2 regions of the Bradyrhizobium sp. Pa8 genome follow, and region 1 is predicted to be linked to the other one. Evidence: riboswitches for the same ligand, from Rfam matches in the RefSeq annotation. Region 1 holds a riboswitch; the other holds the start of a gene.
The links. Region 1 has a riboswitch for S-adenosylmethionine ahead of metX (homoserine O-acetyltransferase MetX). Riboswitches for the same ligand answer to the same signal wherever they lie in the genome.
Positions count from the first base shown of each region.

Region 1 (4,412 bases):
CGACGAAATCCTTGATGGTGCAGAAATGGATGTTGGCGGTGTCGTACCACGTCGCGGGCAGATTCTCGGTGCGCGGCATGTGGCCGCCGACCAGGAGCTGGAGCCGCATCTTCCAGAAGCCGAAATTCGGGAACGACACGATGGCGCGGCGGCCGATGCGCAGCAGATTCTCCAGCACGACCCGCGGCTGCCGCGTCGCCTGCAGCGTCTGCGACAGGATGACGTAATCGAAGGCGTCGTCGGGATAGTTGACGAGATCGGTGTCGGCATCGCCCTGCACCACCGCGAGGCCCTTGGCGACGCAGCGGTTGACGCCTTCGCGCGACAGCTCGATGCCGCGCCCGTCGATGCCGCGGGTCTCCAAAAGCTGGAGCAGGTCGCCCTCGCCGCAGCCGACGTCGAGCACTTTCGAGCCGGGCTTGACCATCTCGGCGACCAGCAGATGGTCGGCGCGAAACTGGCCGGACTGCTCGCTCGCAACGCCGCCCAGCGGCAGCACTTCCTGCACAGACATCGCTAGCCGTCCTTGTCAGTCATTCCTGGCGGTGAGCCCGCGCGCCTTCCCTGCCGATTGCAGGAAGGCCCGGGCGATATCGAAGAATTCGGGCACGTCGAGCAGGAAGGCGTCATGGCCGCGATCCGTCTCGATCTCGGCGAACGACACCCGCGCGCTCGACGCGTTGAGCGCATGCACCAGTGCGCGCGATTCCGAGGTCGGGAACAGCCAGTCGCTGGTGAAGGAGACCACGCAGAAGCGCGTCTCGATGCCCGCGAACGCTTTCGCCAGCACGCCGCCGTGGTCGCCGGCGATGTCGAAATAGTCCATCGCGCGGGTCAGATAGAGATAGGAGTTGGCGTCGAACCGCTCGACGAAGGACGAGCCCTGGTAGCGCAGATAGCTCTCGACCTGAAAATCGGCGTCGAACGAGAAGGTCGGCAGCTCGCGGTCCTGCATGCGGCGGCCGAACTTGCGATGCAGCGCGGCGTCCGAGAGATAGGTGATGTGCGCGGCCATCCGTGCTACCGCAAGTCCGCGATGCGGATGGATGCCCTGATCCGTGTAGCGGCCGTTGTGCCAGTCGGGATCGGCCATCACCGCCTGGCGGCCGAGCTCGTGGAAGGCGATGTTCTGCGCCGAGTGCCGCGTCGCGCAGGCAATCGCCAGCGCGGAGTACACGCGCTTGGGATAGGCCGCGGTCCATTGCAGCACCTGCATGCCGCCCATCGAGCCGCCGACCACCGCGAACAACGTGTCGATGCCGAGCCGGTCGATCAGCAGCGCCTGCGCGCGCACCATGTCGGGAATGGTGATGACGGGGAAATCCAGGCCCCACACCTTGCCGGTCGCCGGATTGATCGAGGCCGGCCCGGTCGAGCCCATGCAGCCGCCGATCACGTTGGCGCAAATGATGAAGTAGTGCTGAGGATCAAGAGGTCGGCCGGGACCGACCAGCGTCTCCCACCAGCCCGACTTGCCGGTGACGGGATGCACGTTGGCGACATGCTGATCGCCCGTCAGCGCATGGCAGATCAGCACCGCGTTGGAGCCATCGGCGTTGAGCTCGCCATAGGTCTGGTAGGCGATCTGGAACGGGGTGAGATCAATGCCGCAATCGAGCCGCAGCGGCTGCTCGGCGCCGAACTGCGCGACCTGCGAATTCGGATGATCCGCCTCATGCGACCGGTCGTCGGCACTGATCGCGGGACTCGGCACAGACTTGACGCCACCCATCTCTGACATCGACCTCGTTTGCGATCAGACGTTCGATCGCAGTGACATCAGGCCATGAAAAACCCGGCCTGAACGATAGGTTCGGCCGGGATCGAAAGGGTCCCCGGCCTGTTTAGCGAGTTTTTTAACGTGGCTGCAAGCCGGCCGGCTCAAATGACCACGGAACAGGCAAAACCTACTGTCTTGGGCGGTTTTCGTCAAGTCGCGGTCCGGATTAGCCAAATTCGTCTCTGTCACGTCAGCCCAAAAGGACGTGATTTCTCTTTGCTTTCGCCGCCCCGACTGCCTAATCAGGATATCGATCGCAGCGGATCCGAACCTACCAGCTTGCCTGGCCGATCCGCATTGGAACGCCTCTCAACAGTCCAGTCAGATATGTCCCAATTTCCGCCCGCGCCACCATCGCTCCAGGAATTGCGCAAGGAGATCGACGCGATCGACGAGGGCATGCATCGCCTGCTGATGCAGCGCGGCGACATCATCGACCGCCTGATCCAGGTGAAGCAGACCCAGGAGGTCGGCTCGGCGTTCCGCCCGGCGCGCGAGGCCGCCATGATGCGTGACCTCGTCCAGCGTCATCGCGGCATCCTGCCGCTCGACACCGTCGAGAGCATCTGGCGCGTCATCATCGCGACCTTCACCTATGTCCAGGCGCCGTTCTCCGTGCATGCCGACATCTCGGTGAGCGAGCCGGCGATGCGCGATTCCGCGCGCTTCCATTTCGGCTTCACCGTGCCTTACGTCGCGCATTTCAGCGCGCAGGCGGCGGTCGAGGCGGTGGCGAAATCCAAGGGCGACCTGGCGCTGGTGTCGGCGACCTCGAGCCGCACGCCGTGGTGGCTGGAGCTGGAAGCCAACGGTGCGCCGAAGATCATTGCGCGGATGCCCTTTGTCGAGCGCGCCGACCATCCGGCCGCACTGCCGGTGTTCGCGATCTCGCGCGTCGCCGACAGCGCCCTTGTGACGGAGGTCGAGACCTTCAGCGTGCGCGTGTCCGGGTGGAACGCCGAAGTCGCGCGGACGTTATCGCCGCTCGCCGAGATCGTGGCGGTGCCCGATACCGCCTTCGACGGCGCGGCGCTGCTGGTCTCGGTCACGAGCGCGACCAGCATCGACAAGATCAAGGCTGCCCTGATCGAAGCGGGGGCCTCGGTGCGCTCCACGGCCCTCGTCGGCAGCCACGCAACGCGCTATACGGTGCCCTCGACCGGGTCGAAATCGTAGATCGCGAACCGCTTAAAGCTACTTCCGGAGTTGAAGATGTCCCGCCCCGTGCCGAATCCCGGCATTCTCGATATTGCGCCCTACACGCCCGGCAAGAGCCCGGTGGCGGAGCCGGGCCGCAAGGTGTTCAAGCTCTCGGCCAACGAGACGCCCTTCGGGCCCTCACCGAAGGCGATCGAGGCCTTCAAGAACGTGGCGGCGCATCTGGAAGATTATCCGGAAGGGACCTCGCGCGTGCTACGCGAAGCGATCGGCCGTTCCTTCGGGCTCGACCCCAACCGCATCATCTGCGGCGCCGGCTCGGACGAGATCCTCAATCTGCTCGCCCACACCTATCTCAGCCAGGGCGACGAGGCGATCTCGACCACCCACGGCTTCCTGGTCTACCCGATCGCGACCATGGCGGTCGGCGCAAGGAACGTCGTCGCGCAGGAGACCAACCTCACCTGCGACGTCGATGCCATCCTCAAGGCGGTGACGCCAAAGACGAAACTGGTCTGGCTCGCGAACCCCAACAATCCGACCGGCACCTATGTGCCGTTCGACGAGGTCAAGCGGCTGCGCGCCGGCCTGCCCTCGCACGTGCTGCTGGTGCTGGATGCCGCCTATTCCGATTACGTCTCGCGCAACGACTACGAGATGGGAATCGAGCTCGTCGCCACCACCGAGAACACCGTGTTGACGCACACCTTCTCCAAGATCCACGGCCTCGCCGCGCTGCGCATCGGCTGGATGTTCGGGCCCGAGCACGTCATCGACGCGGTCAACCGCATCCGCGGTCCCTTCAACGTGTCGACGCCGGCGATGTATGCCGCGGTCGCCGCGATCGAGGACACCGCGCACCAGGCGATGTCGAAGCAGTTCACCGAGACCTGGCGCAACTGGCTGACCGAGGAGATCGGCAAGCTCGGACTGAAGGTGACGCCGGGCGTCGCCAATTTCGTGCTGATCCACTTCCCGGAAAAGGGCAAGACCTCCGACGAGGCCGATGCCTACCTGACCCGGCGGGGCCTCGTGCTGCGCGCGCTGAAGAATTACGGCCTGCCGCATTCGCTGCGCATGACCATCGGCACCGAGGAGGCCAACCGCCTCGTCGTCGACGGCTTGCGCGATTTCATGGCCGGCAAATGAGCGTACAGCCGCACTTCCAGCGCGTTGCGCTGATCGGCTTCGGCCTGATCGGCGGCTCGATCGCGCGCGCTGCGAAGCTCCAGGGCTTGGCCTCCGAGATCGTCACCACCGCGCGCTCGGAGAAGACGCGCGCGCGGGTGATGGAGCTCGGCATCGTCGACCAGGTCGTGGCGACCAATGCGGAAGCGGTGAAGGATGCCGATCTCGTCATCCTCTGCATTCCCGTCGGCGCCTGCGGGCCGGTGGCGCAGGAGATTGCGGCGCATCTGAAGCCCGGCGCGATCGTCTCCGACGTCGGCTCGGTCAAGGGCGCGATCGTCAGGGA
Region 1 covers NZ_CP176767.1:1,073,253-1,077,664, reverse strand. The annotation lists gene metW (methionine biosynthesis protein MetW) at 1-514, opposite strand, end outside; gene metX (homoserine O-acetyltransferase MetX) at 530-1,732, opposite strand; SAM riboswitch at 1,824-1,903, opposite strand; gene ACKWRH_RS05015 (chorismate mutase) at 2,108-2,956, shown strand; gene ACKWRH_RS05010 (pyridoxal phosphate-dependent aminotransferase) at 2,993-4,087, shown strand; gene ACKWRH_RS05005 (prephenate/arogenate dehydrogenase family protein) at 4,084-4,412, shown strand, end outside.

Region 2 (4,412 bases), 1.4 Mb from region 1:
AGCGGGTGGTCGTACTGATAATAATAGCCTTCGAGCCCGTCCTGACCGTCAACGCTCTGCTTGGTGCAGACGAAGCCGAGCCTGAGATCGCCGAGCGCGACGCCATTGTTGGCGTGCCAACCGCGCAGCATCGCGCGCGAGACCTCGCCCGGCACGCCGCAGATCGCGGCGCCCTTCCAGATCCAGCGCGGCGGCGGGTAGCGGATCCAGGCTTTGCGGTCGCTCTCATACATGTATTCGACATGCACGCCGCCGATCCAGTTGGAGAGATAATGATATTGCGCGGCGGCCACCGCCGGCGGCAGATGACTGAGACCGAGCTTTTCGAGCCCCGGCAGGAAGCGCTCCTGCTGCTGGCGGCGAAACACGCGGAAGACGAATTCGGCAGCATCCGCCGTGCCGCGCCGCGTGACGACGGTCAGGATGAGGCCGGTGAAGTAGGCGTGATAGAGGTCGGCGACCGCGCGCCAGCGCTTCCATTGCGCTTCTTGTGCTGCGTCTGATGCGGTGGTCATATTCGCTCCCGATCGTTGTTTTGATCGAGTGTGTCACTGCGACCGGTACGAGGCAACCTGACGCTCAAGCAGAGCGCCCTGCACGCCCGCCCGTCAATTCCGCATCACGAATTTTGCGCAAGCCTAGCCGCGCGCTCGCGCTCGATGCGTTCGGTGACGTCGCGCGCCATCGCGACCGATCCAACCACGGCACCGCCGGCATCGCGCACCAGCGCGAAGGTCATCTCGATGTAGAGCTTGCGTCCGCTCTTGTGTAGAGCGCGGGTCAGCGTCGGCCTGCCCGCGAGCTTCATCGCCCCGGTGGCAAGCGCAGCTTCGAAGCCCTTCCAGTGCGCGGCACGCAGATGTTCGGGAATGATCAGATCGAGGTTTTGGCCGAGCGCTTCGTCGGCGGAGATGCCGAACAAGGCGGTCGATGCACGATTCCAGCGCGTGATGGTGCCGGCGCGATCCGAATAGATCAGCGCGTCCGCGACGTCATCGAGGATTCTTGCGTCGAGTTGATCTGTCACTTCACCACCTCGCACGTAGCTGGATTTCGCTTCGCATCCTGACACACATTCGGTGTCATCGCCCGACTTGCCGCCTTCGCTAAGGCTTCGGCGGCCGAGTGAGTTCTTGGCCCGGCGAAGCCCTTGGCGGAGACGGGATCGGGCGATCCAGTATTCCAGAGGCATCTGTTGTAGAGCCGATAGGTCGCGGCAGACTGGATGCCCCGGTCAAGCTGGGGCATGACAGTAGAGTGTGGAGCTACACCCGAAAATGCTTCGATAGTTTGAGGCCCTGCGCCTGGTAGTTCGAACCGATGCGCTGGCCGTACATCGCGTCGGGGCGCGCCAGCATCTTCTCGTAGACGAGACGGCCGACGATCTGGCCGTGCTCGAGGATGAACGGCACTTCGCGCGAGCGCACTTCGAGCACGGCGCGCGATCCCTGCCCGCCGGCGCCGGCATAGCCGAAGCCGGGATCGAAGAAGCCGGCATAGTGCACGCGGAACTCGCCGACCAGGGGATCGAACGGCACCATCTCCGCGGCGTAATCGGGCGGCACCTGCACGGCTTCCTTGGAGGCGAGGATGTAGAACTCACCGGGGTCGAGGATCAGGCTGCCGTCGGGACGCGCCGAGATCGGCTCCCAGAAATCCTCCACGGCATATCCGGAGCGGCGGTCGACGTCGACAACACCGGTGTGGCGCTTGGCGCGATAGCCGACGAAGCCGTTGGCCTTCTCGCCGGAGAGGTCGACGGAGACGGCGACGCCGCCGGTGAGATCGGCATCGTCGAGATCGACGAGACGCTCGGTCGCATGCAGCGCCTCGAGCTCGTCGATGTTGAGGATGGCATCTCCGGTGCGGAAGCGCACCTGGCTCAAGCGCGAGCCCTCGCTGACCAGCACCGGAAACGTCTTCGGGCTGATCTCGGCGTAGAGCGGGCCGTGATAGCCGGCGCCGATCATGTCGAAGCGGCGAGTGCCGTCGGCGATGACGCGGGTGAAGACATCGAGCCGGCCGGTCGAGCTTTTCGGGTTGGCGGCCGCGACGATCTCCGGCGGCAACGCCAGGCTTTCCAAGAGCGGCACGATGTAGACGCAGTTGGTCTCCAACACCGCGCCATCGGTGAGGCTGAACTCATGCAACTTCAACTCGTCGATGCGCTCGGCGACGGTCGCGCCGGGACCCGGCAGGAAGCTGGCGCGAACGCGATAGGCGATGTCGCCGAGGCGGAGGTCGAGGCTCGCTGGCTGGATCTGGCTCTCGACGAAATCGTAGGCAGGCAGGATCAGCCCCGCTTCCGCCATCGCCGCAATCATGCGGTCGGGCAGGATACCATTGGCGTCGGCGGCGACCGTGAACGTCAACCGGGGATCCTCATCAGGGGTCAAACGCATCCCGACATGCGGGAAATATTAGCGTTTTACGGCTAGCCGATGGACGTCTTGACGGAAAGGGCATTGCGGAATATGAGCATGACTTATCCCGTGGTGATTTGAGCCGGCCGGCTTGCAGCCACGTTAAATAAGTCGCTAAACAGGCCGGGGACCTCTGTGATCCCGGCCCGTGGAGATATCCAGGCCGGTTTTTTTGTGACCGTTTTCGACGAGACGGTCATGTCGGAGGTACCTATGTCGAAGTCGCCTGCCACTTACCGTCCTGAAACCCGCCTGGTCCATTCCGGCACCCTGCGCTCACAATATGGCGAGACGTCAGAGGCGCTGTTCCTGACCCAGGGCTACGTCTACAACAGCGCCGAGGAGTGCGAGGCGCGGTTCAAGGGCGAGGACCCCGGCTTCATCTATTCGCGCTATTCCAACCCGACCATCTCGATGTTCGAGCGCCGCATGATCGAGCTCGAAGGCGCCGAAGCGGCACGCTCGGCGGCGACCGGCATGGCCGCGGTGACGACCGCGATCCTGGCGCCGCTGAAGGCCGGCGATCATGTGGTGGCCTCGCGCGCCCTGTTTGGCTCGTGTCTCTACGTCATTCAGGATCTCTTGCCGCGCTACGGCATCGAGACCACGCTGGTCGACGGCCTCGATCTCGACCAGTGGCAGCGCGCGCTTAAGCCGAACACCAAGACGTTCTTCCTGGAGAGCCCGACCAACCCGACGCTCGACGTGCTCGACATTCCAGGGATAGCCGAGATCGCGCACAAGGGCGGCGCGCGGCTCGTCGTCGACAACGTGTTCGCGACGCCGATCTGGCAGAGCCCGCTCGCGTTAGGGGCCGACGTCGTGGTCTATTCCGCGACCAAGCACATCGACGGCCAGGGCCGCTGTCTCGGCGGCATCATCCTGTCGTCGGAAGCGTTCATCGCCGAGCACATCCACAATTTCATGCGCCAGACCGGCCCGTCGATCTCGCCGTTCAACGCGTGGGTCCTGCTCAAGGGCCTGGAAACGCTCGGCGTGCGCGTGCGCGCGCAGACCGAGACGGCGGGACGCATCGCCGACGTGCTGGCGAGCCATCCGAAGATTTCGCGCCTGGTCTATCCCGGCCGCGCCGACCATCCGCAGGCGGCTCTCGTGAAGAAGCAGATGCGCGGCGGCTCGACCCTGGTCGGCTTCGAGGTCAAGGGCGGCAAGCAGGGTGCGTTCCGCGTGCTCAACGAGCTCAAGCTTGCAAAAATCTCGAACAATCTCGGCGATGCCAAGAGCCTCGTCACGCATCCGGCGACCACGACGCATCAGCGCCTGAAGCCGGAGGACCGCGCCGCGCTCGGCATCAGCGAGGGTTTTATTCGCTTCTCGGCGGGGCTCGAGCATGCGGATGATCTGATCGAGGATCTCACGGCAGCGCTGGAGAAGGCGTGACCTTTACCCTCCCCTGGAGGGGGAGGGTCGGCTCACATGAGCACAGCGAAATGTGAGACGGGGTGGGGTGACAGTCTCTCCGCATCGAGCGCTGCCCGAGTGGAGAGATCACCCCACCCCGCTCGCGCTTCGCGCGATCGACCCTCCCCCTCCAGGGGAGGGTGAGGCGAAAGCCTACATCGGCCGATACGTCCGCACGTCCGCGGGCACGTTGACGCCGAGCTTGATCTGGCCGACGGAGCGGATGATGTCGTCGCCGAGGAGCTGGGCGAAGCAGGCATAGCCCCAATCGTTCATGTGCAGACCGTCGGCGATCACGAAACTCTCGACCGGGATCGATTGATTCTCGTGCCAGTCGCGCATCACCTCGAAGCGGGGGAAGATGCCGACGTGACGGAGTTCGGCGACCTTGCCGAGCAGCTGCACCATCTTGCCGGCGCTCTCCTTGCGCTGGTTCACGGCCGGCGAGTATTGCGGATCGACCAGCACGATGTCGGCGCCGCCGGCGGCCTGGATGCGGGAGATGCCGTCCTCGACCATCTTGGCGGTGTCACCGGGATCGAGATTGCGCAGCACCGCATTGGTGCC
Region 2 covers NZ_CP176767.1:9,231,896-9,236,307, forward strand. The annotation lists gene ACKWRH_RS43860 (hypothetical protein) at 1-515, opposite strand, end outside; gene ACKWRH_RS43865 (PAS domain S-box protein) at 620-1,027, opposite strand; gene ACKWRH_RS43870 (2'-deoxycytidine 5'-triphosphate deaminase) at 1,266-2,402, opposite strand; SAM riboswitch at 2,483-2,562, shown strand; gene ACKWRH_RS43875 (O-succinylhomoserine sulfhydrylase) at 2,637-3,824, shown strand; gene ACKWRH_RS43880 (SGNH/GDSL hydrolase family protein) at 3,999-4,412, opposite strand, start outside.
Region 2: another riboswitch for S-adenosylmethionine. It lies ahead of ACKWRH_RS43875 (O-succinylhomoserine sulfhydrylase); the one in region 1 lies ahead of metX (homoserine O-acetyltransferase MetX).